DNA from 2 places in the Butyrivibrio sp. AE2005 genome. Region 2 is predicted to be linked to the other one. Evidence: predicted binding sites of a transcription regulator. Region 2 holds the regulator's gene; the other holds the start of a gene.

Region 1 (8,825 bases), on a different contig from region 2:
TTCTATCTGTTTGGGATATCCTTCTTTAGGATTGGTGAATCTGTAAAAGTGTGGTTCATCGTTGCTTTTCCATCCATATGTATAACCGCCTTCTTTAATGTAGTTCCAGAATAATTCGGCAAATTCTTTGAACTTATCTTCAAAAAGGATGATCATATCAATATCTTTTGTTGCTCTGAAATCTCTGGGTGTCTGAGACATCAATATCTCGCATGCAGCACCGCCTATGATAGTATAACAATCTTCATAACCGGCGAAATGCCTTGCAAATTCTTCTATACCAATTACTGCCACTTAAAGTCCTCCAACATTTTTTCTAGTTCTCCCTCTACTCGGGGATCTTTTGTATCTTTTAATGAGCAATACAATGAAAGCTCATCAACCAAAGCATTTTTGCTTAGCTGACTTGGATTATATTTCCAAAGCTCAACTCTGCATATTTTATCAGAATCTTCCCACTCTGGTTCATCGACAATTTCAAAAAGCTCAACTTTTTTGTCCTTTTTATAGCAAGCATAGGATTCCACAGATGGTGGGTTCAACATACTGATTTCTGATAGTGCATAGTCAAATGATTTTGGAAGACATGAAACTAGATTTGTCTTTTTTACAAATATCACTTTGTCTATGGGATTAATGAGTGCCGTGCTACACATATCAAATAATTCTTTGGAATCATATTTTCGTTCAACCACTATATTGCGTCCATTCTTTACTTCTGTAATCAGGGCTCTTGATACAAGTTCTTTTGTACCTCTGGTAACATAGACCGGATCAATATCAAGAGTGGTTGCAAGATGCTGTTTCGAATACTGTTCTTTTTTATTGTATATAAGGTAAAAAAGAATTTTCTGTGCGTTGGCAGATAACGGGAGCGATTCTTTTCTTTCTGATGCAGAAAGCTTCTTGCTAAAAAGCATTCCTAAAAATGGAAGATAAATCTGTGTCGGTACCAATATAAAAGGAATATGGTGTTTTATATAAGCGTTTCTGTTATTCTTGGTAAGTTCGTTAAATAAAAAAGCGACAGGAGCGTGGAAATTTTCTTCGTAAAGTGCCATCTCCTTAGATAATACCCTGCTATCAACAGCTTTTGAAATTTTAATGATATAGAAAACAAAACCGTCTGATTCTGCCATGTAGATATCTCTTCCTGATGCCATATATCTGGGAAGACCTGTTTTTTGTAATTTGTCTGAAACTTTAAAATCCAAGCCAAAAGCTTTTTCTAATTCTTTTTCAAACATAATAATTACACCTATATAATCCTTTACATTCAAATTGTAATAGTTTATTTATTTGTAATTATAATGCAATTATCTGGTATTGGCAACTTGAATCAAGCTGATTGTGAGTGAAAGTGGCATCATATAAGCGTAATAAGTATAATTAGACTAAGGAAAAAATTTGAAAACTGAATAATTTAAAGAAACCTGGGATAAATCTGAACGACCAATCAGATAAGTATGAAACTTATAGATAAAACACGTTCTTGGCGAAAGGTTTCTTATTTCGCATTCCTTTTCAATTTTTGTTAGAATTTCTTCGTACATAAAAACCTCCATAGTTAGTAGTAATCTGAAAGTTACCCTAACCATGGAGGCGGACGTTCCCAATGAAAGTGCTTGTATGAAGTAATGATAAATGATACGCTTTTCATGGCAGTAGTAGTGGTCTTGGTAATGTTCGGTTTTTGTGTGGTAACTTAAACATACATCATCATAGTTTCACTATCTACTGCTTTTTGAGTAAAAGAAACGCTGCGCCACAGCCTTGGCAGGCCGTCGCGCAGCGACTTAGTTCAATTGGAAGTTAAAACTCCGATGCAAGGAGGATCCGCAGATATAATGACAGACAGTTGCGCATCCGATATAATGGATGGGCAACCCAATATACTATGGAGGTAACAGTCATGAACAAGTATGTTTCGCTGGATAAGCGAAGTAAGAAGGCGCAGCGCGAGTATCACGCAAAGCAGAGACGCACCTGGGGAGAACTTAATCCCGTGACAAGGAGCGTACCGAGCGGAAAGACCTACAATCGAAAGAAGGAAAAGCAGAGGATCGGCAAAGAATTCAGAAATGGATTTGATGCCGATCTTTTTTTGCAGAATTATATATTTTTTGCTTGACTATGACGCAACGTAATAGTTTATGATGTAATCACACGTGAAGGAGATGATAGCCATGAAGACAGTAAATGAAGTGAGTAAGCTGACAGGAGTGAGTATACGCACGCTGCAGTATTACGATAAGATAGGACTCTTAAAACCGGCGGAGTATACCGAGTCCGGATACAGGCTGTATGACGATGCGGCGCTGGAGAGACTTCAGCAGATTTTACTGTTTCGTGAGCTTGAGTTTCCGCTTAAGGATATCAAGGATATCGTAACCAGATCTGATTTTGACAAGAGATTGGCACTTGACCAGCAGATAGAACTTCTTGAATTAAAGAAGGAACATATCGAAAATTTGATCAGTATGTGCCGTGGTTTAAAACTGAGAGGAGTGAGACATTTGGATTTTACAGTATTTGATTCAAGCAAATTAGACGAATACGCTAAGCGTGCAAAAGAACGGTGGGGCAATACTCCGGAATATAAGGAATTCGAAGAGAAGAACGGTAAGCGGTCAAAGAGCGAAGAAAAAAGTATGATGGCCGATTTTATGAAAATCTTTGAAGAGTTCGGAGCTATGAAGGATCAGGATCCTGCCTCTGCAGAAGTACAGGATCAGGTAAGGAAGCTGCAGAGCTTTATTACCGAGCATTTTTATAAGTGTTCTAATGAGATTCTTTCCGGGCTTGGTAAGATGTATGCCGGTGGCGGAGAATTCACCGAGAACATTAATAAGATGGGCGGAGAAGGAACTGCTGAATTTACTCACCGGGCGATACAGATCTACTGCGGATGATACAAATTTTTGAAAAAAGTAGGTTTTTGGTAGGAAAGTGGTAGGTTTTGAGTATTCTTTTTTCAAAATAGGTGTGTTATATTTACAATGGACAAAGCGAACGGGAAAACAAAAAACACCCGAGCCGCCGAGTCCATTTTCTTTTGCAAAAGAATACCGGCAATGATGAGCGTCAGATCATGACTTCGAAAGAGGTTGTGAGCCTGGCGCTTTATTTTTACGGCGCGCAAGCGGAACAATATGCATCTGTAGAGATTCCAAAGGAGTTGCTCACAGGGAAGGACTATTCTTCCCTGTCGGCTTCGGCCAAAATGCTTTAATAAAAATCTTGAAAAAAATATCAGAAAGCAGTAAATTATATTCAAGAAGTTTTTATTAAAAATGAATTGAATAAAAAACAACTGAACGAAAATGATAACGAGGGTAGATAGATGTTTGTAGGAAGAGAGCGGGAGTTGAAAGCCTTAAAAGATGTGTATGATAAGAAAGATTTTGGAATGACTATCATATATGGACGGCGGAGGGTTGGCAAGTCAACCTTGATCAAGGAGTTTATCAAAGGAAAAAACGTTATTTTTTATACTGCTACAAAGGTTGGCGCAGAAAGAAATCTTGAATTGTTTTCAAAGCAGGTATTGGATGTTCTGGATCCTGCTATGAGCTCGGCAACATTTTCTTCGATAGAAAGTGTATTTGACATTATTACCAATAAGACGCCGGATGACCACAAGACAATCCTTGTGATCGATGAGTTGCCGTATTGGGCAGAGAAGGATGAAGCACTTTTATCAGTTCTTCAAAAGTACATTGATACACAGTGGACCCATAAGAATATGATGATAATACTTTGCGGCTCTGCCTTGAGTTTTATGGAAAAAGAGGTGCTCAGTAAAAAAAGTCCGATCTTCGGGAGGCGTGATTCACAGATAAAACTGGAGGCATTTAATTACAGGGATTCGGCTTTGTTTGTTCCTGAATATTCTGCAGAAGAAAAAGCAATCTGTTATGGAGTTACCGGAGGCGTGGCAAAATATCTTTCGCTTTTTGATGCAGGGAAGAGTCTTGATGAAAATATTATAAGACTTTTCTTTAATGTGGATGGATATTTGTTTGACGAAACCAGAAATCTCCTCATTCAGGAGTTTTCAGATGTGACATTGGTAAACAACATAATCGAGCAGGTGGCTTCCGGTGAAAATGCATTAAATAATATAGCTTCCAAAGTACACGAGAAGGATACCACCGTTTTATATTCCCTTGAGAAGCTGATCGCTGTCGGCCTGGTGGAGAAAAAGAACTGTATAACGGAGGAAAAAAATAAGAAGAAAACCCAGTATGTGCTAAAAGATCATATGTTTAAATTCTGGTATCAGTTTATCCCCAAAGCGATAAGTGTAATTGAAATGGGACAGGGTGATTCATACTATAAAAAGGTTGTCAAACCGCAGATCCATTCATATATGGGATCTGTTTTTGAAGAAATGTGCCGTTATTATACGTTAGAGAAAGGAATACAGGGTGCATACGGTTCCTTCCTGACTCAGACAGGCACCTGGTGGGGAGTGGAACAGATCATAGATGATGAAGGACGGAAGTTTACACAATCGGCGGATATTGACGTGGTTGGCATTTCTTCTGTAGATAAGACTGCGGTTATAGGAGAATGCAAGTTTAAGAATGAGAAGATAGATGAGGAAATATATGAAACTCTTCTGCGGAGATCAAAGCTACTTTCCGGAAATTATCATGTTATATGTTTCCTGCTTTTTTCGCTAAATGGATTTACTAAATGGTTTGAAAAAGAGAATATTCAAAATATAGTAAAGATTACTATTGAGGATTTATATTTATAAAAAACTTTAGCACACATAAATACCGATAAACACACATAAAGGGAATCGCATCATCCGGTATCAGGGATATGAAGCAGGCAGGACGATGAGAGGGTGGAGGCATCAGTAAATGAAATGCTAGAGGAGTATGTATGGTAATGGTTATAGCTGTTAGCGCATGCCTTTTAGGTGAGAACTGCAAATATAATGGTGGGAATAACTACAGCGAGAAGGTCAGGGCTTTCTGTGAAGGGCACGAGGTGATTCCTATATGCCCTGAGGTAATGGGAGGTCTTCCTACACCAAGGGTTCCTGCTGAGATAGTGAACGGAGTTGTTACCAATAAAGAAGGCAAGATTGTTGATAAAGAGTTCAGATCCGGAGCAGAGGCGGCCTTTAATAAGATAATGGATGCAGGTGTTGAAGTTTGTATTCTTCAGTCAAGAAGCCCGAGCTGCGGAGTAAAAGAGGTTTACGATGGTTCTTTTACCGGAAAGAAGATCCCAGGAATGGGAGTCTTTGCGCAGAAGGTTAGTGAAACTTCAATAAAGATGATTGATGTGGAGGACTTGGACTGAGGCTTATGTGGAAAATAAGCCTTACCAGGTTGATGATCTATTCGCGGCAGCAAACACAAAACTCACAGACGAGGAAGTGAAGCTTCTTGAAAATGAAGCAGATAAGCTGAATGTGAAAATCCTTGGTGCAGATATGTTTAGATTTGCGGTAAAGAAGAGTTGAAGCATACAATTGTAGTGGTTGCGTGGGGAAGCCAATGTATATTAAAATTTGTTCAAAAGAAAAACATGAGAAGTACATAGACATAAGAAAGATAATGATTTATGCAGATAGACAGAAGAAAAGTCAGGGAGCAGTTTGCCTCCTATACAAGGAATTATGATCCGGAGGATCCTAAGATTGCTCTAAAAATAGCCCATACATACCGTGTAGCAGATATTTGTGAAGAGATTGCAAAGTCAATTGGCTTATCTGATGAGGATATAGAGCTTGCATGGCTTTCAGGAATGCTCCATGATATAGGAAGATTTGAGCAGGTAAAAAGATATAACACTTTCATAGATTCAGAATCAGTAGATCATGCAGAGTTTGGAGCGGATCTTTTATTTGGAGATGAGCACCTCATCTTGAATTATTGTGATGACAGGTCTTTTGACGAGATGATGGAAAAAGTCATAAGACAGCATAACAAATACAGAATCGATGAAGCAGTTGTCGGAAAAACTCTTATCTTCTGCAATATTTTACGAGACGCAGATAAGGTTGATATATTAAGAGTAAATGTAGAGACGCCTATGGAAGAGATATACAACGTTTCTGAAGATGAGCTGTTATCATCAGGTGTCTCTGAAAAAGTCATGGATCAGGTAAGGGAGCATCATGCAGTAAACCGTGACGTGATGGATTCCCCCGCAGAGCACTTGATCGGACATATAGCTCTTGCTTTTGAATTGGTATATCCAAAAAGCTGGGAGATAGCAAAGGAGCAGGGTTACATTTATAGAATGTTTGACTTTCCTTCAAGGAATGAGCGGACATTGAAGGCTCTGAAGGATACCCGTGAAGAATTGGAGATGTTTTACGGCGGTGGCTGCTAATTTGTGATTTTTCTTTTTCATGAGAAACTGTCAGTTCCACAGGTCATATGTGTTATTCTAATTGTAGTCGGAATCGCCGGATTAAAGTTATTAGCAAAGGAGTAAGGAAGAGATTTCCTACTGATAGTATTCGGAATCATTTTTGGCGTTGGTCATATTTATGTTACCCGTGAAAATCGTGTGTGAACGGATTGAGCTTTTTTTAATCATTTTAATATGTGCTAGATAAAAGAGTGACGTAAACATCAGTGTTTCCGCTGCTTTTTCTTTTATGGAAATAAGCCTTTTTTAATCAGATTAGCACTCTCTATTGACGAGTGCTAATTGTGGTGTTATACCATAAGTAGAACAAAGGAACAGAGAAGACCGTTAGGACTTAACGTTCCAATGATCCGAACCCTCCGTCCCAATGCTCATATTCAAAAAAATTGTCTATGTGCAAAGGAGGTAAGAATTATGTTAGTACCTAGTATTTTCGAAGAAAAATTTATGGATGACCTGTTTGGATTCCCAGAACTTAAGGAATTCGACAACATGGAGAAGAAGCTCTACGGAAGAAGAGCCGGCAGGATGATGAAGACCGATGTCAGGGAAAAAGATGACAACTACGAAGTAGTAATTGATATTCCCGGTTTCAAGAAAGAAGAGATCACTGTAGAGCTGGATGAAGGCTATCTTACCATCAATGCCGCCAAAGGCCTTGATAAGGATGAGAATGACAAGAAAGGAAAACTCATCAGACAGGAAAGGTACGCGGGATCAATGACAAGAAGCTTCTACGTTGGTGAGAATGTTCAGAAAGAAGACATTGAGGCCACCTACAGACATGGAGTTTTGAAACTTACCATTCCTAAAAAGGCAATGGAAAAAATCCCTGAAAAGAACCTTATAGCCATTGAAGGCTAACAACATAATAATCACATCTCGCCCTCCGCTGTTCATCATTATGAATGGCGGAGGGCCTTTGTTTTTAGTGCGCGTGTTCGTATTAAATCTACAGCAACAGTTCTTACGGCTGAGACAGAAGGACTTCTCGATCATGAAGTATGCTTTAATATGTTAAAAGTATATGGAAATGAGATGTGCCCGGACTGCATGGAAGCAGTAGGCGCTATAACTTCCGGCTATCACCGGCAATAGGTAAATGTTTACGCAAAAAGCGCGTGGATAGCGATATAATGGTAGCGTAGATATTTTTCTTTTCCTAAATAAATGTGAGGGGTGAGTAGAAATGGTTAATGAAAAGGTAAAAGAGTTTCTTATCTCCAACAACCTTGGTGACAGGCTTACAGAGCATGCAGAAACGATTGATACGGTGGAACATGCCGCACAGCAGATAGGCTGTACCGAGCCGGAGATTGCCAAGACGTTGTCTTTTGTTGTTGATGAAAAACCTGTAATTGTGGTAATGGCAGGCGATGGAAGAGTTAACAGTTCGAAGTTCAAGACACTATTTCATACTAAACCTCACATGGTCCCCAGAGATCAGGTGGAGAGTATTACGGGATTTCAGCCGGGAGGAGTATGTCCTTTTGCTATAGCTGATGATATCCCCATCTGGCTTGACGTTTCCATGAAGCGTTTTGAATATGTCCATCCGGCAGGAGGAAATGAGTTTACTTCCGTCAGGATTACACCTTCAGAGCTCGAAGCGGTTACAGGTGCCGAAGGCTGGTGCGATGTATGCAAGGGATGGGAAGATACTGAGTAAAAGAACTTGTGTTAAAGGAGGAAGCAGATGAGCAGAGTTAATTTTGGAGCAAAACCACTTATGTACCCGCAGCCGGTGCTTATCATTGCAACATATGATGAGAATGGAGTGCCGAATGCTATGAATGCTGCCTGGGGCATAACCACTGATTTTAAAGAAATATCGATCAGTTTGTCTGAACACAAGACTACTGACAATCTCGCAAAGAGAGGAGCTTTCACAGTAAGCCTTGCTACAGAAGAGCAGGTGATTCCAAGCGATTATGTCGGTATAGAATCAGGAAGAAAAGTACCTGATAAATTTGAAAAGGCCGGATTTCACGCAACAAAGAGCGAGTTCGTTGATGCTCCTTTAATTGATGAACTTCCTGTTGCTCTTGAGTGTAAAGTAAAGAGTTTTGAAGATGGCATTCTTGTCGGAGAGATCGTAAATGTCTCAGCAGATGAAAGCGTAGTGACAGACGGAGTTGTTGATGTCACAAAAGTTAAGCCGATAAGCTTTGATCCATTCGGTAATGCATATTACGGAATTGGGAAAAAGGTGGGCAATGCCTTTAAGGATGGTGCAAAATTGAAGTAAGGTTCAGGCGGTGAGTTAAAAGACTCATCGTCTTTTTTGTTGAAGACACCACGGATATACCGTATAATGTATATACATTCGAGGAGGTGATTTCATGGAACAAGTAGCAATAAGGACATGGGGTAACAGCCAGGGAATACGCATACCTAAGGATATTTTGGAAAAACTTCAGTGG
Region 2 (23,504 bases):
AGCACCGAAAAGAGTTCTTCCTGTGAAAAGAAGATCCTCTCTCTTCATTGCTTTATCCCAGTCAACAAGGAAATATTCCTGTTCCGGTCCTACGGATACATTAACTTTTGTGGCTGTAGTATTACCGAAAAGCCTTACTATTCTGAGTGCCTGCTTGTTAATTGCCTCCATCGATCTAAGGAGTGGAGTCTTCTTATCAAGCGCATCTCCTGTATATGAGCAAAAGGCAGTGGGAATGCAAAGTGTAACGCCTGCTCCGGATTCCTTAAGGAATGCAGGTGAAGTGATATCCCATGTTGTATATCCTCTTGCCTCAAATGTGGCTCTGAGTCCACCTGATGGGAAAGATGAAGCATCAGGCTCACCCTTTATCAGCTCTTTTCCTGAAAAAGAAGTAAGCATCCTTCCGTCTTTATCAGCGCTTCCTACAAATGAATCATGTTTCTCGGCTGTAATACCTGTAAGTGGCTGGAACCAGTGCGTAAAATGTGTTGCTCCGTTCTCAACAGCCCACTCTTTCATAGCATTTGCGACAACATCGGCAGATTCTTTTGATAATTCTCCGCCATGCTCCGTAACGCTAACAACCTCTTTGTAAACATTCTTTGGAAGTCTTTCTCTCATCTTTGCAAGAGTAAAAACGTTCTGTCCGAATATCTCTTCTACGTTCACCCTATTGCTCATCAGTGCCCCTTTCTATACTGCAAAATTTAACTGTTTAAAAGTTTACATCAACTTTTCAAAAACTACTACCAAAATATTATTATTTTTTCTCATTTTCTTTTGAAGGGACTCTGAGTATGTCATATTTCTCCGCAGCCTCAGAAAGTTCCACATACAAAACCTGCTTGGGATGAGGGCAGGATTCCACGCTCTCTCCATCCTCGTTGTACATCGCCTTCACCGTAACTTTTACATCGGTTCCGTCAGGCTTCATGATCTCAATCTCATCTCCGACAGAGAACTTGTTTCTCTGCTCAATCTTAGCATAACCCCTGTTATCGATTTCATTCACGATTCCAAGGTAGATGTACTCATTTACATATGTATTGACGTCATAGATCTGCGTCTCATCGCTGGGCTTTCCGAAATAAAAGCCTGTCGTAAATTGTCTGTATGTGCACTTAGAAATCTGCTCCTTGTACCAGGGCATGTTCTCCCTGTACTTCTCTTCGGATTCAAAGAAATCATCTATTGCTTTTCTGTATGTTCTTGCAACAGTCGCAACATATAGAGCGGTTTTCATTCTTCCCTCAATCTTGCAACTGTCAACGCCCGCATTTACAAGCTCAGGTATATGCTCTATCATGCACAGGTCTTTGGAGTTAAAGATGTAAGTACCTCTGTCATTCTCATATACCGGAAGGTACTCGCCCGGTCTTTTTTCCTCAACAACGGCATACTTCCATCTGCAAGGATGCGTGCAAGCTCCGTGATTGGCATCTCTTCCTGTGAAATAGTTGGACAAAAGACATCTTCCCGAATATGAAATGCACATAGCCCCGTGAATGAAGCACTCCATCTCAAGATCCTCAGGAATCCTCTCCTTGATCTCTTTTATCTCATTAAGCGAAAGCTCTCTTGCCGCAACAACTCTCTTCGCGCCAAGATCATACCAGAAATTGTATGTCTCGTAGTTTGTGTTGTTAGCCTGAGTTGAAACGTGAATATCTATCTCGGGACAGATTTTTCTTGCCTTCATAAATATACCCGGATCCGCGATTATAAGCGCATCGGGCTTAAGTTCTTTTAACTCATGAAGGTATTTGTCAACGCCGTCAAGATCGTAGTTATGTGCCAAAATATTCACGGTGACATGAACTTTCACGCCGTGCTCATGGGCGAACTCTATTCCTTCTTTCATCTCCTCGGGGCTGAAATTCTTAGCCTTAGCTCTGAGCCCAAAGGCATCGCCGCCGATATAAACGGCGTCCGCTCCAAATATTACCGCAGTTTTAAGTACTTCCAAACTGCTTGCGGGAATAAGTAATTCCGGTTTTTTCATTCTAATCTCCATACCTTTACAACTTTACAGACAGTGCCATACCGTCGCCAACTGTCAAAATAACCGTGTTTAATGCATCATTGTGTTTCAGTTCATACAGATACTCTCTCATTCTTGCATGAATGGTGCGGTCTCTCCTCGTAACAGCAAATCTTGATTCTATAACATCGCCATCCTGAAGCACATTATCAGAAACGAGCAGGCCTCCCTTATTAAGTATCCTCAGACACTCGGGTAAAAAATTTATATATTGCGCTTTAGCCGCATCCATAAAAATAAAATCATACCCTTGGGAAAGCGTTTTTAAGATCTCAGTCGCATCACCCTCCAAAAGTGTGATTTTATTGTCAGAATCGTATTTTTTGAAATTCTCTTTTGCTACGGGAATTCTCTTCTCGTATTTCTCTATGGTGGTTATCTTGGTGTCTTTACCCGAATATTCCGCCATCAAAAGTGCCGAAAAGCCAACAGCGCAGCCGACCTCAAGAATATTCTCGGGTCTTGCCTGCGCCATCAGGAACTTAAGAAGTGCCTGCGTGTCCTTCCTTATAATGGGGACATCGCCGGCCTTCGCTTCTCTTTCTAGTTCATCAAGAAATGGAGTGTTACCTCTGTCCAGCGAATTGATAAACGCTGTCATCCTATCCTGATCAATCACTCTCTTTCTCTTCTCCTTCGCTTTCTTCGGTATCTTCGCCTTCTGTTTCTACAGGCTCTTCCTCTTCCTCAGGAGCAAGATCTTCCTCTTCCTCCAATGCCTTGTTTCCGCCTGAAGACGAATCGGTTGTAGCTTCTACCCATGTCTTGCCATCCTCGCTAAGTACAAGGCCTGACATTGTCTTGAGCATATCTTCGGGAGTCATCTTAGTATTAAGCTCATATGTACCGGCTTTTTCTTTTCCTTTACAATCAGAAAACTTCTCCTGCATCTTAAAGAGTCTCTTATCTTTTATAAGACCTGCATCAGCAAGCTTCTCTGCTATAGCGCCGGCATCGTCTCCGTCTTCAATGGTAACGCTGACTGTTTCTCCGTCACCGTCTCCGTCATACACTGCTGTCTGATTAAAAAGATGATAACCGTAGTAATAAGCTGTCTTTGCGCCTCCAATTATGATAAGCGCTACTACAACTACAAAAACAATCTTTGTTGTGGAATCAAAAATTCCATATCCCAGTTTTCTTGAATTCATATAGCTATTCCCCTTAAGTGATACGACAAATAACCCGTTCGTATCAGAAATTTGTGTCCATGATTATCGGCATTATCATGGGTCTTCTCTTTGTCTTCTTCCATATGTAATCGCTGAGGACTTCTTTAACAATATTCTTAAGCTTGCCCCAGTCAGTCACTCCCTTTTCAAGAGCTTCGGTAACTTCGTCCAAAACAAGATCCGTTGCATCGTCGATCAGCTTGTCCGACTCCCTTACATATACAAATCCTCTTGAAACAATACTCGGTCCGGAAACAAGCTGGCCGCTAGCCTTATCAAGTCCGAATACTACTATTACTATACCATCCTCGGCAAGGTGCTGTCTGTCTCTGAGGACAACATTTCCAACGTCTCCGACTCCAAGTCCGTCAACAAGAATTGCTCCCGCAGAAACCTTTCCTTTTACTTTAGCACTATTTTCATCAAGTTCAAGTATATCACCTGAATGCAATATGAAGATATTTTCTTTTGGTATTCCAAGTTCTTTTGCAATCTTTCTCTGTGCGATAAGATGCCTGTATTCACCGTGAACAGGGATAGAATACTTAGGCTTAACAAGCGTATAGATAAGCTTTATATCTTCCTGACACGCGTGTCCGGAAACATGTACATCCTGGAAAATTACATCAGCGCCCTTCATCTGAAGTTCATTGATTATATTTGTTACAGCCTTCTCATTTCCCGGAATCGGATGAGATGAGAAAATAACCGTATCTCCGGCACCGATAGAAATCTTTCTGTGCTGTCCGCTTGCCATTCTGCTGAGGGCAGCCATACTCTCTCCCTGACTTCCGGTTGTAATGATAACTGTCTTGTTGTCAGGATAGTTCTTGATATTATCGATATCGACAAGTGTGTCATCCGGAATCTGAAGACACTCAAGTCTCTGGGCAATATCAATGATGCTGACCATGCTTCGGCCTTCAATAACAACTTTTCTTCCGCACTTGTGTGCTGTATTTATGATCTGCTGAACTCTGTCAACGTTGGATGCGAATGTTGCGATAATTATTCTTGAATTCTCATGTTCTTCAAAAAGATTGTCAAAAGCTCTTCCGACAGTCTTCTCAGAAGCAGTAAATCCCGGTCTCTCAGCATTTGTAGAATCGCACATGATTGCCAAAACGCCCTTTTTACCAATCTCAGCAAATCTCTGAAGATCGATCGGATCTCCAAAGACGGGTGTGTAATCAACCTTGAAATCTCCGGTATGAACCACGGTTCCAGCAGGCGAATAGATTGCAAGCGCCGCTGCATCTACAATAGAATGATTTGTTCTGATGAACTCGACTCTAAACTGGCCGAGATTGATAGACTGTCCGAATTTTACAACTTTTCTTCTGGTGCTCTTAAGTAAATTATGCTCCTCGAGCTTGTGCTCGATAATTCCCATTGTAAGCCTTGTCGCATACACAGGGACATTAAGCTCATGCAAAATGTAAGGAAGCGCTCCGATGTGATCTTCGTGGCCGTGAGTGATCACAAAGCCCTTCACCTTATCGATGTTCTCCTGTAAAAAAGTAACATCGGGGATTACAAGGTCGATTCCCAACATATCGTCATCAGGGAAAGACAGACCGCAATCCACTACAATAATACTGTCTTCATATCTGAAGGCAGTGATATTCATTCCAATCTGCTCAAGACCACCCAAAGGTATGATCTGCAGTTTGGACTCGTTTTCAGTTTTTTTCTTGCTCAATAATTATTCCTCCACTTCTATGGCGGATGCGTAGAACCGGATATTAACCTTTTGCCCGTTAAATATCGAGATCTATGCCATCCTCAGAAAGCAGCTTACGAAATACACCTGCAACTGCATCCAGTTCCAAGTCGTCGTCTACAATAACATAAACCGCTTCTTCATCTTTTATATCGGAGTCGTCGCGCAAAATCAGCGCCTCTCCGTCACCATCTTCTTCATCTGTGACAAGTAAATAAGTCTTTGCACCTATCACTGTCTGCTCGAGGCAATAAAACTCTACAGCTTCACCACCGTCGGGACTAAATATAATCTTTTCCAAAATTAATCACCATTATTCTTTTCTGTTATCCAGATAATCCTGAAGGATAACTTGCGCAGCGATCATATCGACATACTCTTTTCTTTCACGACCTTTTATTCCGAGTTCGTCCATAATCTCATCGGCTGCTACTGTTGTAAGTCTTTCATCCCACATTATCACGGGGACATCGGTACGTCTTTCTATTCTATCCTTGAATTCAAGGCACAACTGCGAACGCTCAGAAGGCGTCATATCCATATTGACGGGGAGGCCCAAAACTATCTTCTCTACGCCGTAAGTGGTTATGAGTTCTTCTATGCGTGCCAGTGTTCTTCTAAGTTTGTTTTCTTCTTTCCTACGGATTATTTCTTTTCCCTGCGCAGTAAGAAGCAGCTCATCACTCAAAGCCACCCCTACAGTTCGAGATCCGTAATCAAGACCCATTATTCGCATTGATACTACTCTCTTATTATTTTCTTGCCCACTCGTTGCTCTTGATATACTCTGTAAGCATCTCTTCCACAAGTTCATCACGCTCAACCTTCATAATAAGGCTTCTTGCTCCCTTATGGCTTGTGATATAAGTCGGATCGCCTGACATAATGTAACCTACGATCTGATTAACCGGATTGTATCCTTTCTCAAGCAGGGCATCATAAACAACCGAAAGAACTTTTTTAACACCCGTATCAGGATCAGCTTCGACTTTAAAAAACTGAGTGTTACCCAAATTCTGTTCTGCCATATTTTTATCTCCATTCATCATAAAAAATTTTATATTTTGAAGCTGCCATAAACCGGCCGCTTAAATTCTGATATTTCACTATATATCTTAATATTACACTACTGTATTCAAATAAGCAATGTATCGGTATTCAGAAATCTTCTCGGAATCACCTTGGAAATCTCACCGCTTATCGCACCATAAGCGTTTGCTTCGCTCTCGGGAACCGCAACTCTGACATACCTGTCAGTATGACCGATAACATATGTAATCTTATTTATCTCTTCGGTATCTTCCCAGAGAACCGAAAGTTCTTTGCCAATGAACCCTTCTCGGTAGCTCTTTGACTGTGCTTTTGTAAGATCCAGAAGTACATCACTTCTCTCACTCTTCTGCCTGTCAGTGAGCTGTTCCTTCATTCCGGCAGCAACCGTGCCTTTTCTCGGCGAATACTTAAAGACATGTATTTCGTAGAAGTTAATGTCTTCCACAAATTTTCTGCACTCTTCAAATTCTTCCTCTGTCTCGCCCGGAAAGCCGACAATAATATCGGTTGTTATCGCAGGATCCCCGAAAACTTCTCGAAGATACTCCACTCCGTTCTTAAAATCTGCTGCCGTATAATGCCTGTTCATTCTCTTAAGAACAGAATCAGATCCGCTCTGAAGCGAAAGATGGAAATGAGGACAGAGCTTATCAAGTGCACCAAGTCTTTTGGCATTTTCTTTTGTTATGATCCTCGGTTCCAAAGAGCTTAATCTTACTCTCTCAAGACCTTCGATGTCATTTATCTTTTCCACAAGATCTATTACAGCCGATTGTCCTTTATCAACTCCGTATGAACTTATGTGGATTCCGGTAAGAACCACTTCTTTGCAGCCCTTCTGTACAAGTCCCTTTATCTCGGAAAGAATCTCTTCCATATCTCTGCTGCGTATTCTGCCTCTCGCATATGGGATAACGCAGTAAGTACAGAACTGATTGCATCCGTCCTGAATCTTGATATACGCCCTTGTTCTTCCGGGAAGTTCGTTTAGAGTCATGTCTTCATATTCGGAAGTTTTATTTATATCTATTATGGATGTTCCGCCAAGAGTCTTGTCATCAGTCTCGTTCTTGATCTCCAAAAATTCATCAAGGATCTCGACTATCTCTGACTTCTTGTTATTACCGACCGCAAGGTCTATGCATTCATCTTTTTTGACACCTTCAATACCTGTCTCAACATAACATCCGACCGCCACGACAACAGAATCGGGGTTCTCTTTTTTTGCCTTATGAAGCATCTGTCTGGACTTTCTGTCGGCGATATTTGTGACCGTACATGTATTGATAATATAGATGTCAGCCTTCTCTCCAAAAGGCACGATTATGCCGCCCGCTTCCTTGATTTTCTGGGCCATAACATCCATTTCATAGTTATTTACTTTACACCCAAGATTATGCAATGCAATCTTTAGGTTTCTGATGTTTTTTTGCATTGACTTTTACACTTTCTACGTTTACTATAAAGAAAAGAAGGAGGTATTTGCGCAATGAAGACCGTTAAGATTTCACTTAATTCAATCGACAAGGTAAAATCCTTCGTAAACGACATCACAAAGTTTGATTATGACTTCGATCTCGTTTCGGGAAGATATGTTATCGATGCTAAGTCTATTATGGGTATTTTTTCACTCGACCTTTCTAAGCCGATCGACCTTAATATCCACGCTGAGGACGGTGCAGACGAAGTTCTCGATATCTTAAAACCTTATTTGATCTGATAAAAAACATCAGATCCCCAAAAAAGATTATTCAGGTCATCCCTTATGGGATGACCTTTTTTTGCGCAGAGCACTTACTTCTCAATCACAATAACTTCATCTGTCTCAAGCGCAGTCTTCACGAGTTCATCAATCTTTTCACTGAGATTCTCTTCATGTTTTCTGATAATATCTGCCCTTGGCTTTGTAACGGGATGCTTAGCAACAAAGATCGTGCAGCAATCCTCGTATGGAAGAATAGATGTCTCATAAGCGTCAATCTTGTATGAGATATCCACAATATCCTGCTTATCAAAAGCAATAAGAGGTCTGTAAACAGGAATATCGGTAACAACTTCTCCCGTGCACATAAGACTCTGCATAGTCTGTGAAGCAACCTGTCCTATACTCTCACCTGTTACAAGTCCCATGCATCCTGAGTTCTGAGCAAGTGTATCGGCGATTCTCATCATATATCTTCTCATGATAATAGTAAGTTCATCATGAGGACACTGCTTGTAAATATACATCTGTATATCTGTAAAGTTGATGACATGAAGCTTTACTCTGCCTGTGTACTTTGCGATAACGCCTGCAAGATCGATAACTTTCTGCTTAGCCTTCTCACTTGTATAAGGAGGAGCGTTGAAATAAACAGCCTCAATATCAACACCTCTTTTTGCGATCATATATCCTGCTACAGGTGAGTCAATTCCTCCCGACAAAAGAAGCATTGCCTTTCCTGCGGTTCCAATCGGCATTCCTCCTGGTCCCGGGATAACTTCAGAAAAGATGTTGAGCTTCTCTCTGAGCTCTACATTGATAAGAATATCGGGATTATGCACGTCAACCTTCATCTCGCTGTACGCATCAAGGATTCTTGCACCGAGTTCTGCGGCAAGTTCCATAGAGTCCATGGGATAACTCTTATCAACTCTTCTTACTTTAACTTTAAATGTCTTGTTTTTTACAGGATAAACTCCGTCGACAAAATCTATTACAGCCTTCGCAACTCCGTCGACATCAGGAAGATTGTTCTCGCCGTCTCTTTCAATCGAAACCGCCGGACAGATTCCCGTAACACCAAATACAGTCTTAAGCTGTCCGACTGTCTCATCGAAATCAAAGTCCTTGGCCTCAATGTACATTCTTCCCGCAACTCTTGAAACCTCAAACTCACCGTCACACTTTGAAAGAACTCTCTTAATCTGCTTAACGAGAGCTTCCTCAAAGATATATCTGTTTTTTCCCTTAACGCCGATCTCGGCGTATTTAATTACAAAAGCATGATACTGCATATCTTTTCCTCTTTCTTAGGACATCAATGTCTATAAAACATTCGCATATTCTCAACCTGCGAGCAAAGTGTATCAAGAAAGAAATCAATTTCCTCCTTGGTTGTCATAAGAGACATGCTTATTCTTATCGTAGATTCAAGAAGTTCTCGTTCTACTCCGACCGCAACAAGTGTATCTGACACATGCGGATTATTTGATGAGCATGCGCTTCCCGCAGATACATATATTTTCTTACTGCTAAGCATATTTAGAACCGTCTCAGCCGCAAGACCTTTTATTGAAAGGCTCACAATGTGCGGCGCCCCATCTCCACAGGAAGGTCCGTTTATCTTTATATCCGTGATTCTCTCATTGAGCGAATCTATGAGATACTTCTTAAGTTCATATAACTTCTCGATTCGATTTTTGAAATCATCATGGCACATCTTTGCCGCAAGGGCAAGTCCTGCAATTCCCGGCACATTCTCAGTTCCCGATCTCATGCCCTTTTGCTGACCGCCGCCGTAGCATATAGGCACGATCTTGGTTCCTTTTTTGATGTATAAAAATCCTACGCCCTTTGGTCCGTGTATCTTGTGACCGCTCACAGACATCAGATCTATATTCATTGCTCTGGGACGAATCTGAACCTTTCCATATGCCTGAACCGCATCAACATGAAAAACAATATCTTTGTTTATAGCTTTAATAAGCTCTCCCGCTTCCGCAACCGGTTCAATCGTTCCGATCTCGTTATTTACAAACATCATAGACACAAGAATTGTGTCTTCCCTTATTGCAGCCTTAAGATCATCAAGGCTTACCTTTCCTTCGTGATCTACAGGAAGATAAGTTATCTCAAATCCCTCTTTCTGAAGGTACTCCATTGTTACAAGTACCGCAGGATGCTCGATTGATGTTGTGATGATGTGCTTTCCGCGCCATTTATTGGCTCTCGCGGCACCTATTATCGCAAAGTTATCAGACTCTGTTCCGCCTGATGTAAAAACTATCTCATTGCTGTCAACTTTAAGCGTTGCCGCAATAGTTTCCCTCGCCTGAGCAAGTCTCTCTCCCGAAACAAGTCCCATGTGATGGACACTTGAGGGATTTCCGTATTCTTCTTTCATTACCTTGGCTACAAGATCCGCAACTTCATCAAACGCCCTTGTTGTAGCCGAGTTATCCAAATATGCTTCCATTTCTCATCCTTCTAAATGATACATAAGCCATGAAATAATCGTAAAACCTGCTGTCTCTGTCCTAAGAATTCTTTTTCCCAAAGTTATCGGAAGAACGCCGTTTTCTTTTGCAAGCGCCACTTCCTCTTCGGAAAATCCGCCCTCAGGTCCGATAAATACAGCAATGTTTTCACCGGGCTTAATACCCTCGATTATCTTTTTGGTTTCATCTATATGCTCTGCAAGTTCATAGGGTATGAGCTTTACATCGAGTTCTTTTGCATACTCTATTGCCTGCTTCATTGTCATCGGTTCTTTTACAGCGGGAATGACCGCTCTCTTACTCTGCTTGGCTGCCGCTTCCGCGATTGCCTGCCATCTCTTAACTTTTGACTCAGCTTTTTTTGCATCAATCTTTACTATACACCTTTTTGTAGACATAGGTATAATCTCAAAAGCTCCGAGTTCAACAGCCTTCTGAATGATGAGCTCCATTTTGTCGACCTTAGGAAGCCCCTGGAAAAGATAGATCTTTGACGGAAGTTCATTCCCCACTTCCTCAACAAAGCAAAGCTTTCCCACAACGCTTGTCTTATTTATTTCTTCAATCTCGTAAAAGAGCTCGCGGCCGTCGTTTTCCTCTTTGATACTTACGGAAAACTGCTCACCCACTTTCATCCTAAGGACATTGGCGATGTGATTGTAATCGGATCCGACTATATCCACGCGTTTAAGATTGGGGCTCACCTGCGCGCTTTCAACAAAAAAATGATACATCAGTTTTTCCTCGATGTGATAGAAACCCAGTCTCCCTGATGATGAATCTCAAGTATCTCAAGACCCGCATCAAGATGTGCTTTTTTTACTTCTTCCTCTTTGGTATTGATGATTCCCGATGTAATATATATTCCGCCGCTCTTAAGCTGATTCAATATAACGGGAGTCAGAGGAACAAGTACATTTGCCAGTATATTCGCAACAACGATGTCATACTTATCATAGCCGACTTTATCCTGTATCTCTTTATCATCTATGATATTTCCAATCATCATGTCAAACTTATCGGGACTTATGTTGTTGTTCTCCATATTTTCTTTTACCGCGGGAACGGCACATTCATCAAGATCTGTTCCGACAGCGTGCTTTGCACCGAACATAAGAGAAAGAATGGAAAGAACTCCGCTTCCCGTTCCTACATCTAAAAGTTCCGTCTCAGGTGTAACGTACTTTCTGAGCATTCTGATGCAGAGCTGGGTAGTTTCATGCATTCCTGTTCCAAAAGCTGTTCCGGGATCTATGTGAAGAACCATCTCAGCCTTTTCTTTATCCTCATCGGTTTCTTTCTCCCATGAAGGGATAATAAGAACATCATCTATATAAAACTTATGAAAATACTGCTTCCAATTGTTGATCCAGTCAATGTCTTCCGTAACATCAACCGATATTGTTCCGTCACCGATATCTGTAAAAGCTCTGAGTTCAGCAAGCTTTTCCTTTATCTTTTCAAGCATCTCATCGGGAGTTTTCTTAACCTTTACGTACTCGCCGTTATCATCGGGATACTCAACCGTAAGCATGTCATTATCATCGATTTCCAAAAAGAAATTGAGATAAGCGATTCCCTCTTCTATACCTGTTTCTTTTTCATCAGGCTCAAGTTCCGGCGCGTCAATAAACATCTGCTCTTTATCAGATGCAGTCAAAGGTGCGTTATCCTCTATCTGCGCGCCTTCAAGACCAATGTCTTCAAGGTAACTGATTATGATATCTTCTGCCTCTTCGTTTGTACGAACTCTAAAACGCATCCATTTCATATTTTTTCACCTATATATAATTGTAAATATTTTGTGATATACGAATTGCTTCATGGCATACGCCATTCTCGCAATTCTACAGAAATTCGGAAAACGCTAATTTACTTCGTAAATTGCTATTTCCTCATTTCTGTTCGGGTCATAAAGTCGAAATGCTACTCATGCAAGCATGCACGCATTTCCGACTTATGACTCCTATATCACAAAAACTTCCGTAGCTATTTCTAACTACGGAAGTATACCATACTTTAAAACATAAGGAAAATTTATTTCCAGAATGATTTCTTCTTCTTACCACCGGGGCCGTCATTTCCGGGATCCTTGTCCTTGGAATCCATCATGCGCTCGGCCGCTGTAAGAGAATCACCTGTGAGCTCATCAAATTTCTTAAGAATGTCTTTCGCTTCTTTCGAGATTTTCTCGGGAACCTGAACAACAAGTGTTACATAGTGATCACCGCGAATTGTCTTATCTCTGAGTGAAGGAACACCTTTTCCGCGAAGTCTGACTCTTGTATCTGTCTGAGTTCCTGCCTTAACGTCATACGCAACCTTACCGTCAACGGTATCGATAAGAACCGTTCCTCCGAGAGTTGCAACCGCAAATGATACAGGAACCATAGAGTAGATGTCATATCCCTCTCTCTGGAATATAGGATGATCTGAGATGATAACTTCAACAAGAAGATCTCCTCTCGGTCCGCCGTTTACTCCGGGTTCACCCTTATCACGGATTCTTACGCTCTGTCCGTTATCTATACCTGCAGGAATTGTAACCTGAATTTTCTTTCTGCTTGCGATATATCCTGTTCCGTGGCAATCTGTACACTTATCCTTGATAACCTTACCTGTTCCGCCGCACTCAGGACATGTCTGAACATTTCTTACCGTGCCAAAGAAAGACTGCTGGGTATATACGATCTGTCCTTTTCCTCCGCACTTAGGGCATGTTTGCGCTGTAGTTCCGGGCTTAGCACCTGTTCCGTGACATGTCGGGCAGGGATCTTTTATTGTAAGTTCAAGCTCTTTCTCGCAGCCAAATACAGCCTCAAGGAAAGTGATCCTTACACTGGCACGCAGATTGGCGCCCTTGGAAGGGCCGCTTCTTGCGCCGCCACGTGACCTTCCGCCCCCGAAGAAATCGCCGAATATGTCTCCGAAAATATCTCCAAAGTCAGCACCGTTAAAATCAAATCCTCCGAATCCGCCGGATCCCCCTTCGAATGCAGCATGACCGAACTGATCGTACTGTCTCTTTTTCTCAGGATCACTAAGTACAGCATACGCTTCCGAAGCTTCTTTGAACTTCTCTGCCGCAGCTGAGTCTCCGGGATTCATATCAGGATGATATTTTTTAGCAAGTACACGATATGCTTTTTTAATCTCATCATCCGAGGCACTCTTACTTACTCCGAGAACCTCATAGTAGTCACGCTTTTGCTCTGCCATAACACTCCTCAAATATCATCAAATTTTCTCTCTGTTTCGAAATGCTCCGAATAGCCAGGCGAATATTCGTCTGGCTATCAGAAACTTTATCGTAAAACTTATTATACTTCTCTGTAGTCGCCGTCAACAACGTTGTCGTTGTTATCAGCTGCATTTGAAGCTCCGCTCATGTCAGGGCCTGCGCCTGCTGCACCCATATCAGGGCCTGCACCTGCTGCCTGAGCACCTTCATACATCTTAGCAAAGAGTGCCTGAGCATCAGTCATAAGCTTCTCTTTCTGGTTCTTAAGAGCATCGATCTCGCTGTCTGAAAGTTCTTTATCCTTTGTGCTCTCAAGTGTTTCCTTAAGAGTCTTGATGTCATCCTCAACTACCTGCTTCTGAGATGCATCTATCTTGTCGCCAACTTCCTGAAGAGCTTTCTCAGTCTGGAATACAAATGAATCAGCATCGTTACGCGCATCAATTCCTTCTTTACGCTTCTTATCCTGTGCTTCATATTCCTGAGCCTCCTTAACAGCCTTATCGATATCCTCATCAGACATGTTTGATCCGGCTGTAATTGTGATGTGCTGCTCTTTTCCTGTTCCAAGATCCTTAGCAGATACGTTAACGATACCGTTTGCATCGATATCGAATGTTACCTCGATCTGAGGAACTCCTCTCATTGCCGGAGGGATTCCGTCAAGTCTGAACTGTCCGAGTGACTTATTGTCCTTAGCGAACTGTCTCTCACCCTGAAGAACGTTGATGTCAACGGCTGTCTGGTTGTCAGCTGCTGTTGAGAATACCTGGCTCTTCTTTGTAGGAATAGTTGTGTTACGCTCGATAAGTCTTGTAGCAACACCACCCATTGTCTCGATTGAAAGTGAAAGAGGTGTTACGTCAAGAAGAAGGATATCGCCTGCGCCTGCATCTCCTGCGAGCTTACCACCCTGGATAGAAGCACCGATAGCTACGCACTCATCAGGGTTAAGGTTCTTTGAAGGCTCCTGGCCTGTAAGCTGCTTAACTTTCTCAACTACGCAAGGAACACGAGTTGATCCACCTACAAGGAGAACTTTTCCGATATCTGAATTTGTAAGACCTGCATCTTTCATAGCGTTCTGAACAGGGATTGCTGTTCTCTCAACAAGGTCGTGGATAAGCTCTTCAAATTTAGCTCTTGTAAGATCTACATCGAAGTGCTTAGGGCCATCAGCGCCTGCTGAAATGAAAGGAAGGTTGATATTTGTTGTTGTTGATGAAGAAAGCTCTTTCTTAGCCTTCTCTGCAGCTTCTTTAAGTCTCTGCATAGCCATCTTATCGCCTGAAAGGTCAACACCCTCTTTGCTCTTGAAGTCCTGAACCATCCAGTTGATGATTGCCTGGTCGAAGTCATCACCACCAAGGTGTGTATCACCGTTTGTAGAAAGAACTTCGATGACACCGTCACCGATCTCGATGATTGATACGTCGAATGTACCACCACCAAGGTCATAAACCATAATCTTCTGCTCTTTCTCGTTATCAAGTCCGTATGCAAGTGCAGCTGCTGTAGGCTCGTTGATGATTCTCTTAACCTCAAGACCTGCGATCTTACCTGCGTCCTTTGTAGCCTGACGCTGTGCGTCATTGAAATATGCGGGAACTGTGATTACAGCTTCTGAAACTTTTTCGCCGAGGTACTGCTCTGCATCAGCTTTGAGCTTCTGAAGGATCATAGCTGAAATCTGCTGAGGAGAGTACTTTTTTCCATCAATGGTACGACCGTTGTCTGTACCCATATCTCTCTTGATTGAAGAGATTGTATTGTCTGCATTTGTAACTGCCTGACGCTTAGCGGGTTCACCAACTATTCTCTCGCCATTCTTTGTGAAAGCAACGATTGAAGGTGTTGTTCTGGCTCCCTCTGCATTAGCGATAACAGTAGGCTTTCCGCCTTCCATAACTGCTACGCAGCTATTTGTTGTACCTAAGTCGATACCGATAATTTTACTCATTTCTACTTTTCCTCCGTTATAAAAATTGAATTATTTACGTATTGATATACAGTGATATTGATTTGTTTTTTTCTATACCACTCACTGGGTAACACCAACCATGCTGTGTCTGAGCACGGTGTCGTGGAACATATATCCCTTTTGAAGTTCCTGTGCAACAATTCCGGATTCATATTCCTCGCTTTCCACCTGCATAACCGCGTTGTGGAAGTTGGGATCGAATTCTTTTCCCACAGCTTCAATCGGGGTTACTCCAAGATCTTCCATCTGCTTCATAAGCTGTTTATAGATCTTGTTCATACCGTCTGCAAAGGCTCCGTCTTTCTCATCTTCGGGAACCGCCTGAAGTCCTCGCTCAAAATTATCTATTACAGGGAGAAGCTTCTCGAGAATGCTTCCCTGGCCCTGCTCAAACATCTGGGCTTTTTCTTTGTCAGTTCTTTTTCTGAAATTATCAAACTCAGCAACCTGTCTTATAAGTCTGTCATTTAGTTCATCAATTTTTTCTTTGAGAGGGTCCTTTTTTTCTTTTTTATTAAAAAGACCTTTCTTCTTATCTCCTGATTCTTCTTCGGAAGTTTCTTCATTTTCTTCCGCGGAAGCTTCCTCTTCAGAAGCTTCTGCCTCGGCTTCGGCTTTTTCAGCAGCCTCCTTATTCTCCTTGGCTTCCTCTTCAAGCTCTTCCATGATCTCTTCGAGAACTTCCTTCTCCTGCTCGTTTACTTCCTTAGCAGGTTTATCGTGAACTTTTTTCTTATCTGTACTGCTCAATTTAACTTTGCCTCCTCATCTAGCTCTTTTTCCTATAAAGTTCATCAAGAGCGTATCTCATATTCTTAAGTGTCGAAATAACTTTGTCGTAGTCCATTCGCTTAGGGCCGATTATTCCGACGGTACCTTTCATTCCGTCACCAAGTTCGTATGTTGCGGTAACAACGCTGCAATCCTTCATCGCCTGAACCGGAGTTTCGTTTCCTATATAGACCTGAATGCCTGTCTCTTCTTCATCAGCAGAGAGCGTGTTCTCAACGATACTGTTAAGATCTTTGGCATCCTCAAACGTGCTTATCAGCTCACTCGCTTTGGCACTGTCCGTAAGTTCCGGATACTTGAAGATGTTCATCGTTCCGCTTGTATATATCTGAAGATCGTCATCCGCCGTGATTGACTCTGCCGCAGCATCAATGACGTTTCCTATGATCTCACTGTGTATTCCGGCTTCCTGCTTAACCGCCGCTATAAGTCCGAGGTTAATATCTTCAACCGCAAGGCCGTCCAATCTTGTATTAAGCAAGATGTTGAGCTTAAGCATCGTGGCGTCATCAAGCATTTCCTCTACATTTATAAACTTGTTCTTGATGACATTGCCCTCTATTACTATGGTTGCAAGAAGGTGTTCCTCATCGACCTTTGATATCTGTATGAATTTAAGTTTGTTCTTTCTGATCTGTGGTGCCGAGATCATCGTTGCGTAGTTGGTATCAACGGCAAGTGTCTTGGCAACTTTCTTAAGGAGCGTCTCAAGCTTCTCTTCTTTATCAAGAAGCATCTCCTTCATATTCTCTACTTCCTGCTCTTTGTCACGAAGCATCTCGTCTACATAGACGCGGTAACCCTGATCTGAAGGAATACGTCCCGCCGATGTATGCGGCTGAATAATAAGCCCCATCTCTTCGAGGTCCGCCATCTCATTTCTTATAGTAGCGGAACTAAGATTAAGATCCGTATACTTGGAAATTGTACGGCTTCCCACAGGTTCGCCTGTCTCAAGGTAATTTCTGACTATCGCATGAAGTATTTTTCTTTTTCTCTCGTCTAATTCCAAAGTGTCCACCTTCCTATGTATTCACCGGTTAAATTCATTGGACGGTAACTGTTTTCTTATGTGTTAGCACTCACTTGACTTGAGTGCTAACATCTTCTGTATCATAAATTATCACTCCGGACCATTAATGTCAACATACCTTTTCTAAAAAGTATATAAAGTGGTGGCTTACATGACGCTGGGACTTGAAGGCATATGTTCAAAAATGCTTGTGTTCGGCTGCGCAGTGATTTTCATAATTTTCCAAGAAAATTTGAAAATCATCTTGCTCGTCCGAGATCTGCACATTTTCGAACATATGCCTTCAAGTCCCGGCTGGTTATGGAAAACCACTACTAAATAAAGTGCTTCTTTATAGTATATGATATCTTAGATGAAACTACAGAAATCCGCACTTGCTGCAGATTTCGTGAAAAAGTGATTCAAGAGTCAACCAAGCCCCATCGACGAAGTCGATTTTAATTGGCTTGGTTGATGCATTCTTGAACTTCATGTTCAAGAATGTATAGATTCCTGAACGACATAATTTGAAATAATGATTAGACCATGCTTTCCAGAAGGTTGGGAATTACTTGGATTTTCTTTTTTATAAGAAATTCACTTAATACAAAAAGGGTTATCATGTAGGTTATGGCAATAGGGCTAAGTCCCCTGTAAAAAAGAGCGTGTTCGAAGCCATACCATGGGTTGAGCCAGGAAATTCCCAGCGGGTTAAGGATGCTGGCAAAGATGGTCGCTATGACTGATATCAGCATTGAGCAGAGGCGGCTTTTGAACAATATTATTATCAAGCCAACGATATTTATCAGTGAAAAAATAGTCAGCACCGAGAGAACAATCCACTTCCACTCTTTTAACAGTGTAAGCAAGGGATTTCCGCCTTTTAGGGCAACAAATATCATGGTTATCGCAGCTGCCAATATGAAATAGAAAAGATTTATAAGTCTGACAGTCAAAAGTTTCATCGTATAGATCTTATTTATTGAAATATTAGTGAAATAAGAATTTGCGATTCCACAATTTGTCTCTTCTATAGAGAAGCTCTCCGAAACCACAACTGATATAAATATAGGGAAAATAAGGGTCGAAAAAAGATCCATCGCAGTAACATGTATGATATCGCATGTTATTTCTTTTACCATGAGCCCCAAATATCCCTGAAACAAAACAGACAGGATTGTCAGAACAACTCCGATTACGAGTATCCCGGAACCTTTAATTTTTCTTAGTTCAAATCTTAAATAATCCATGTTCCCTCCTATGAGTAGAACTTTTTCCCACTTATATATACAAAAGTAGCGCCGATTGCAATATTCAGTAATGAGGATGTAGCAAGGAACTTTGCATTATATACATTTCCGGATTCAAATGCGTACGTTCCGGCAACCGTTCCGATGTAATTTGCAATATGTACGATTTCTCTGATCGGTCCGAGAATGTAGACAAGCAGAAGTCCTGACACAACGGCTATGGGGAAGTTTTTGACATATAGTTGAATACAGTATTGAAGTATATAACAGAATGTATTTATGAAAAAAACTATGACCAGAACACTTCCAAGCATTCTGAAATCTATATCTGCGCGAATTAAGAGCTTTGAAATCGGAATGTATAAAACAATAGAAAAAAGTATGTAGATGCTCTGATACAGCATAAATACGATGAATTTGGCCACAACAAGTTTCTTGCCGTCAAACAGTTTTGTCATCAGAAGATCCCAGGTATCATTTATATATTCTTTTGTCAGAATCATGTATCCGACAAACATCGCGCAAAAGAGCCCGACAAGCGCATTTATACCGATGAAAAAATATAGATTCACTCCGTTTTTTCCGTATAATGCAAGTACATCCTCGTTAGTCACATCAAACTTGCATAAGACCGCTACAATCAAGTTACATAACACCGCAAAGCCGGTTATCACATATGTTACGCACTTGTCAGCCTGTATCTTTTTTATTTCTTCTCTTATAAGACACTGCATATGCCACCTCTTCCTTTTCCGGTAAGCGTCAGATATATGCTTTCAAGGCTGTTGTTTGGCGACACCTCATATACTTCAACATTTGCATCAATAAGAAGTTTTAAGAGTGCAGGTATTTTTTCTTTTGCCATCTCCATAAAGAATGCATCTTTTTTTCTTGCATATGTAAGTCCAATATTGTCAAAAAGCTTTGCTGTTTTTTCAGAATCATTTGTCCTTATACAATATTCCAGCCCTTCATTTTCATAGAGTTCTTCAATGCTTCCTTCAAATATCTTTTTTCCTCTGTCGATGATACAAATTCTGTCTGAAAGCTTCTCAATCTCGGCAATGTTATGACTGGAAATAAAAATCGTACATCCGCTTTGATGCGCCAACTCTCCCAGCATCTCTCTAATCTCAAATATTCCTTTGGGGTCGAGCCCGTTAGTCGGCTCATCAAGAATAAGTACCTTGGGATTATTCAGAAAGGCAATGGCAAGCCCAAGTCTTTGCTTCATTCCAAAAGAAAACTTAGAAACCTTTTTGTTGCCCACGCCGTCAAGTCCCACAAGCTTAAGAACCCTGTCTGCTTCTTCAACAGTTTTCCCAAGTATTCGTTGAAGATATGCAAGATTTTCTCTTGCCGTCAGATTGGGATAGTAATTGGGCTTACTGATAAACACGCCTACATCCTGCATTATACTGCTATCCAGATGTTTCATTTCTTTTCCGTTGTATCTGACGATGCCTAAATCAGGCTTTAAAAGTCCAACCATCATCTTCATGGTCGTCGTTTTTCCGGCGCCGTTTGCACCTATGAAACCATATATCTTACCTGCCGGAATCTTAAGAGACAAATTATTTACCGCAATTTGATCTCCAAATCTTTTAGTCAAGTTCTCTATAGTGATTTCCATATTTTTCCTTTTTATTCACTGTCATCCGATGCCGCGTCAGGATCATACTCAAGTATGTCTCCCGGCTGGCAGTTTAAAGTTTCACATATAGCTTCCAGTGTTGAAAACCTGATAGCGCTGATCTTTCCTGTTTTTATCTTGGATAGATTTACATTTGATACGCCAACTTTTGCAGACAGTTCGTTCAGAGACATTTTTCTGTCAGCCATGACGCGGTCTAATCTAAGTATAATTTTACCCATATCAATTACCTCACATTTCCGGAATTATAAAGTTTCATCGGATTCTTTCTGAAGAACATAACCGTAATCAAGGATGCAATATATGCTCCAGAATACAACTCCTGCAAGAGCTGCAGCTCCGAGACCTACTGCAAAGAATGTGTAAACAGTAATTATGATAAATGCTGTCTTGAGTTTCTTCATAACATCTCCGCTAAAAGGTGAATCACTATTTTCAATGAGCTTAAATACTTTCATTATTATGATGAAGATTCCGGCAAGGATAGCAATTGTAACAGCTGTAGAAAAGAAAGTTACCGCAAATGCTTCCGCAGCCATACCCTTATACATAAGAATTCCCACAACGTTAAACATTCCTAAGATGCCATGTTTTCCCATATCTTCAACCTGCTCAAGACTAAAGAGTTCAGTTCCGTTCTCACTGAATACATGTGCTACTACTTTTCCGCTCACTTCTTCAGTTTTTATACTACTATTGATATTGTTCTTACAGGCAAGCATCACTATACCGCCAACAAGCATCACTACAGCAATCACAGCCATAAGAATTCCAAGTACTTTTGCAACTTTTCCGGTTGTACTGCAGCTCTTCTTTACATTAGCAAGTTTAATTTCCTGTTCTCTCATTTTTATTCTCCCATCTGCGAATCCCTATATTCGCGCTCAATTATTATTTGTTGTCTTATTTCGGCGCATGGCCGTTTTTCATTCTTGTTGTTTGTTCTTATTTATTTTCTTATTTCGTTTGTGAAAGCAACTTTTTTCTTTAACCTCTTTTGGCAACTTCATGTGCGTTCACGTTTGTATCTAACTTCAAATTATCTTGATTGCATTTTCTCGAGAATTTATGAACTTTCCATCACCGCGTCCGGTTATTTCCTGTTCATGAGTATAATATAGCATCCTGTTTTATACCTGTCAATAACTTTTTAATGATAAACATTAAATATTTATCTTGTTTGTTTTATTTTTTATCGTAAAGAGCAGCAAGAGTGGCAAAAAGGCTATATCTTGCAATTCAATTACAAAGCTTGTTATATCTTTATCTTCGAAGAAAAAGCTTTGTGATACAAATAGGCTCTTTCGCCCCTCCGTTACTCAGATTCTCTTACACACTTTATACCCGTAAAATCCATCTCACATCCATTTGTCTCTACGTGTATAAATTAATTTCCAGATTCTATACCCGTAGAACCACTCCCTTATTCGCTTATTCTTACGTGAACATGTCAATTCTGGATATCTATGCCCGTAATGCCACTCCTAATCCGCTTGTTTCTACGTGCACAAATAGCTCTCCGAAATTCTATGACCGTATAGCCTTTCCTATATTCGTTTACTTCTACGTGTACAAATCGCTTTTTCGGGATTCTGTGCCCGTAAAGCAGCTGCAAAATTCACTTACCTCTACGTGTACATGTCAATTACGGGATTCTATGCCCGTAAAGCCTTTCCTACAATCGCTTATCTCTACGTGTACAAGCTCAGTTCTGCCATTCGTCTCGCGTAAAGATCTCCTAGTGCTGCTGTCATCAAATACTTCGACCTTTTTACGAAGAAGAAATTGTCATTCTGCTAGGCGGAGGAATGAGCCGTACCGGGCGGTACGGCGATTGACGACAACAACGTAGATGACAATTTAGACAAGTAATAAAGTCGGCTTATTTGGTGACATCAGCACTAGGCTATACTCTTAAAAACGAACGCAAGATGAACAGATTGCACATTCAGCAGACGTAAAGTAAAAACGTAAAACAAAAGAATAAAAAATATTTTTAAATGAACAAACCATATTGACATAAGGTCATGTTTCGAGTTATAGTCTTCTTCGGTTTTCATCAAACCGATTCTAATATTTCAACGCGGCAATAATTTCATCGTCGCATTTTCCAATTTATAACCAGTGTTTACATGAAAAAAAGAATAATGGTGGTACTATGCAAGATTTAAAAGAAGATATGAAAGCACAACTAAAGGAACTTGACGAGCTCATCTCAAAATCCAACAAAAACCTACTTAAACTCAAGAATATACCCGATCGAGGAATTGTTGTCAGCAAGAGTAACGGTTATGATCAGTATTATTGGGTTGACAAAGCTTCAGGAAAACGGACCTATGCCAAGGTCTGTGAGATTGATATGCTAAAAAAGACTGCGCAGCAAAAATATGAGCATGCTGTTTCAACTAAGCTTAACAATCTAAAAAAAGAACTTGATAAATTTCTAAAAGCGTATGATATTTCCGAAATCAACAACGTCTATACGCATATGTCAAAGGCCAGACAACTACTCGTATCACCTATTATTGATACAGAAGAAATATTTGTAAAAAAGTGGGAATCTGTTTCCTACGAAAGCTCAGAATTCATGAAGGATTTTGAATTTTACTCAGGTAAGGGTATTAAAGTACGTTCCAAATCTGAACTTATCATAGCCAATACATTAGAACAATGTGGTGTTCCTTATCGCTATGAATATCCTTTATATCTGAAAGGGATAGGAACAGTATACCCGGATTTTACATGCCTTAATATAAATAAGAGAAAAGAGATAGTATGGGAACATTTCGGAATGATGGATAATATTGCTTACTCCAACAAAAATATAGCTAAGATCCAAGCGTACAATCAAAACGGATTCTTCCCAGGCAAAAACATGATTATGACATTTGAAACCTCTCAAAATGCTATAAGCTCAAATATAATCCAAAATATGATTAAAGAATTTTTGCAATAAACCTTTAACTCATACTCGCTTCGATAAGCTCCATCCCCGCATAACAGAGAGCACCAAAGATGTAAGCAAGATTTCGCCGCTAAAGCTAAATTTCCTATGATAAAAAAAAGAAGCAACAACCGGATTACTCCGATCATTGCTCCTCTATTTCTTTTCTCACAGGCTGATGACAGCCGTCATGCACTTCTCATCAGATATCGATGTCACCTGAAATCTTGTCATCAACTACATAGTAAGCCTTATCTTCCTGAGGCTTAACGTAGATGCTGAGCTTCTTAACCTTTGAAGGATCGCCCTTAAGGTCGTACTGATAGTTATCCAAAGATTTCTGAACAAGCTCTTCGTTCGAGATGTGCTTGTATGAATACTGAATCTCGATCATTACATTAGGCTTTGTAGCTGCTTTTCTTGTTGTAGTCTTCTTTG

The links. The regulator HrcA, encoded in region 2, represses chaperone genes, less so after heat shock. The targets are predictions, from matches to a motif close to TGTTAGCACTCNNNNNNNNNGAGTGCTAACA.
Region 1: DL92_RS0104960 (Hsp20/alpha crystallin family protein) is a predicted target of HrcA. The motif match lies at 6,656-6,686, and genes of this name have one in related genera.

Annotation. Positions count from the first base shown of each region.
Region 1 covers NZ_JMMD01000004.1:68,410-77,234, forward strand. The annotation lists gene DL92_RS0104910 (hypothetical protein) at 1-294, opposite strand, end outside; gene DL92_RS0104915 (hypothetical protein) at 285-1,247, opposite strand; gene DL92_RS18275 (hypothetical protein) at 1,913-2,131, shown strand; gene DL92_RS0104930 (MerR family transcriptional regulator) at 2,187-2,912, shown strand; gene DL92_RS0104940 (ATP-binding protein) at 3,344-4,765, shown strand; gene DL92_RS0104945 (2-thiouracil desulfurase family protein) at 4,903-5,322, shown strand; gene DL92_RS20975 (hypothetical protein) at 5,330-5,485, shown strand; gene DL92_RS0104955 (HD domain-containing protein) at 5,587-6,360, shown strand; gene DL92_RS0104960 (Hsp20/alpha crystallin family protein) at 6,817-7,266, shown strand; gene DL92_RS0104965 (YbaK/EbsC family protein) at 7,592-8,071, shown strand; gene DL92_RS0104970 (flavin reductase family protein) at 8,099-8,650, shown strand; gene DL92_RS0104975 (AbrB/MazE/SpoVT family DNA-binding domain-containing protein) at 8,745-8,825, shown strand, end outside.
Region 2 covers NZ_KK366043.1:66,591-90,094, reverse strand. The annotation lists gene DL92_RS0116235 (glutamine synthetase III family protein) at 1-684, opposite strand, end outside; gene DL92_RS0116230 (peptidase U32 family protein) at 764-2,005, opposite strand; gene DL92_RS0116225 (O-methyltransferase) at 2,022-2,663, opposite strand; gene DL92_RS20530 (endolytic transglycosylase MltG) at 2,656-3,195, opposite strand; gene DL92_RS0116215 (ribonuclease J) at 3,239-4,918, opposite strand; gene DL92_RS0116210 (DUF1292 domain-containing protein) at 4,977-5,240, opposite strand; gene ruvX (Holliday junction resolvase RuvX) at 5,253-5,675, opposite strand; gene DL92_RS0116200 (IreB family regulatory phosphoprotein) at 5,692-5,967, opposite strand; gene mtaB (tRNA (N(6)-L-threonylcarbamoyladenosine(37)-C(2))-methylthiotransferase MtaB) at 6,075-7,427, opposite strand; gene DL92_RS0116190 (HPr family phosphocarrier protein) at 7,482-7,712, shown strand; gene thiI (tRNA uracil 4-sulfurtransferase ThiI) at 7,787-8,989, opposite strand; gene DL92_RS0116180 (cysteine desulfurase family protein) at 9,013-10,170, opposite strand; gene DL92_RS0116175 (RsmE family RNA methyltransferase) at 10,174-10,926, opposite strand; gene prmA (50S ribosomal protein L11 methyltransferase) at 10,926-11,963, opposite strand; gene dnaJ (molecular chaperone DnaJ) at 12,230-13,411, opposite strand; gene dnaK (molecular chaperone DnaK) at 13,513-15,393, opposite strand; gene grpE (nucleotide exchange factor GrpE) at 15,475-16,164, opposite strand; gene hrcA (heat-inducible transcriptional repressor HrcA) at 16,184-17,218, opposite strand; gene DL92_RS0116145 (ABC transporter permease) at 17,758-18,468, opposite strand; gene DL92_RS0116140 (ABC transporter permease) at 18,477-19,202, opposite strand; gene DL92_RS0116135 (ABC transporter ATP-binding protein) at 19,187-20,101, opposite strand; gene DL92_RS0116130 (helix-turn-helix domain-containing protein) at 20,113-20,343, opposite strand; gene DL92_RS0116125 (hypothetical protein) at 20,368-20,970, opposite strand; gene DL92_RS0116120 (DUF603 domain-containing protein) at 22,281-23,078, shown strand; gene DL92_RS21335 (DUF6465 family protein) at 23,269-23,504, opposite strand, start outside.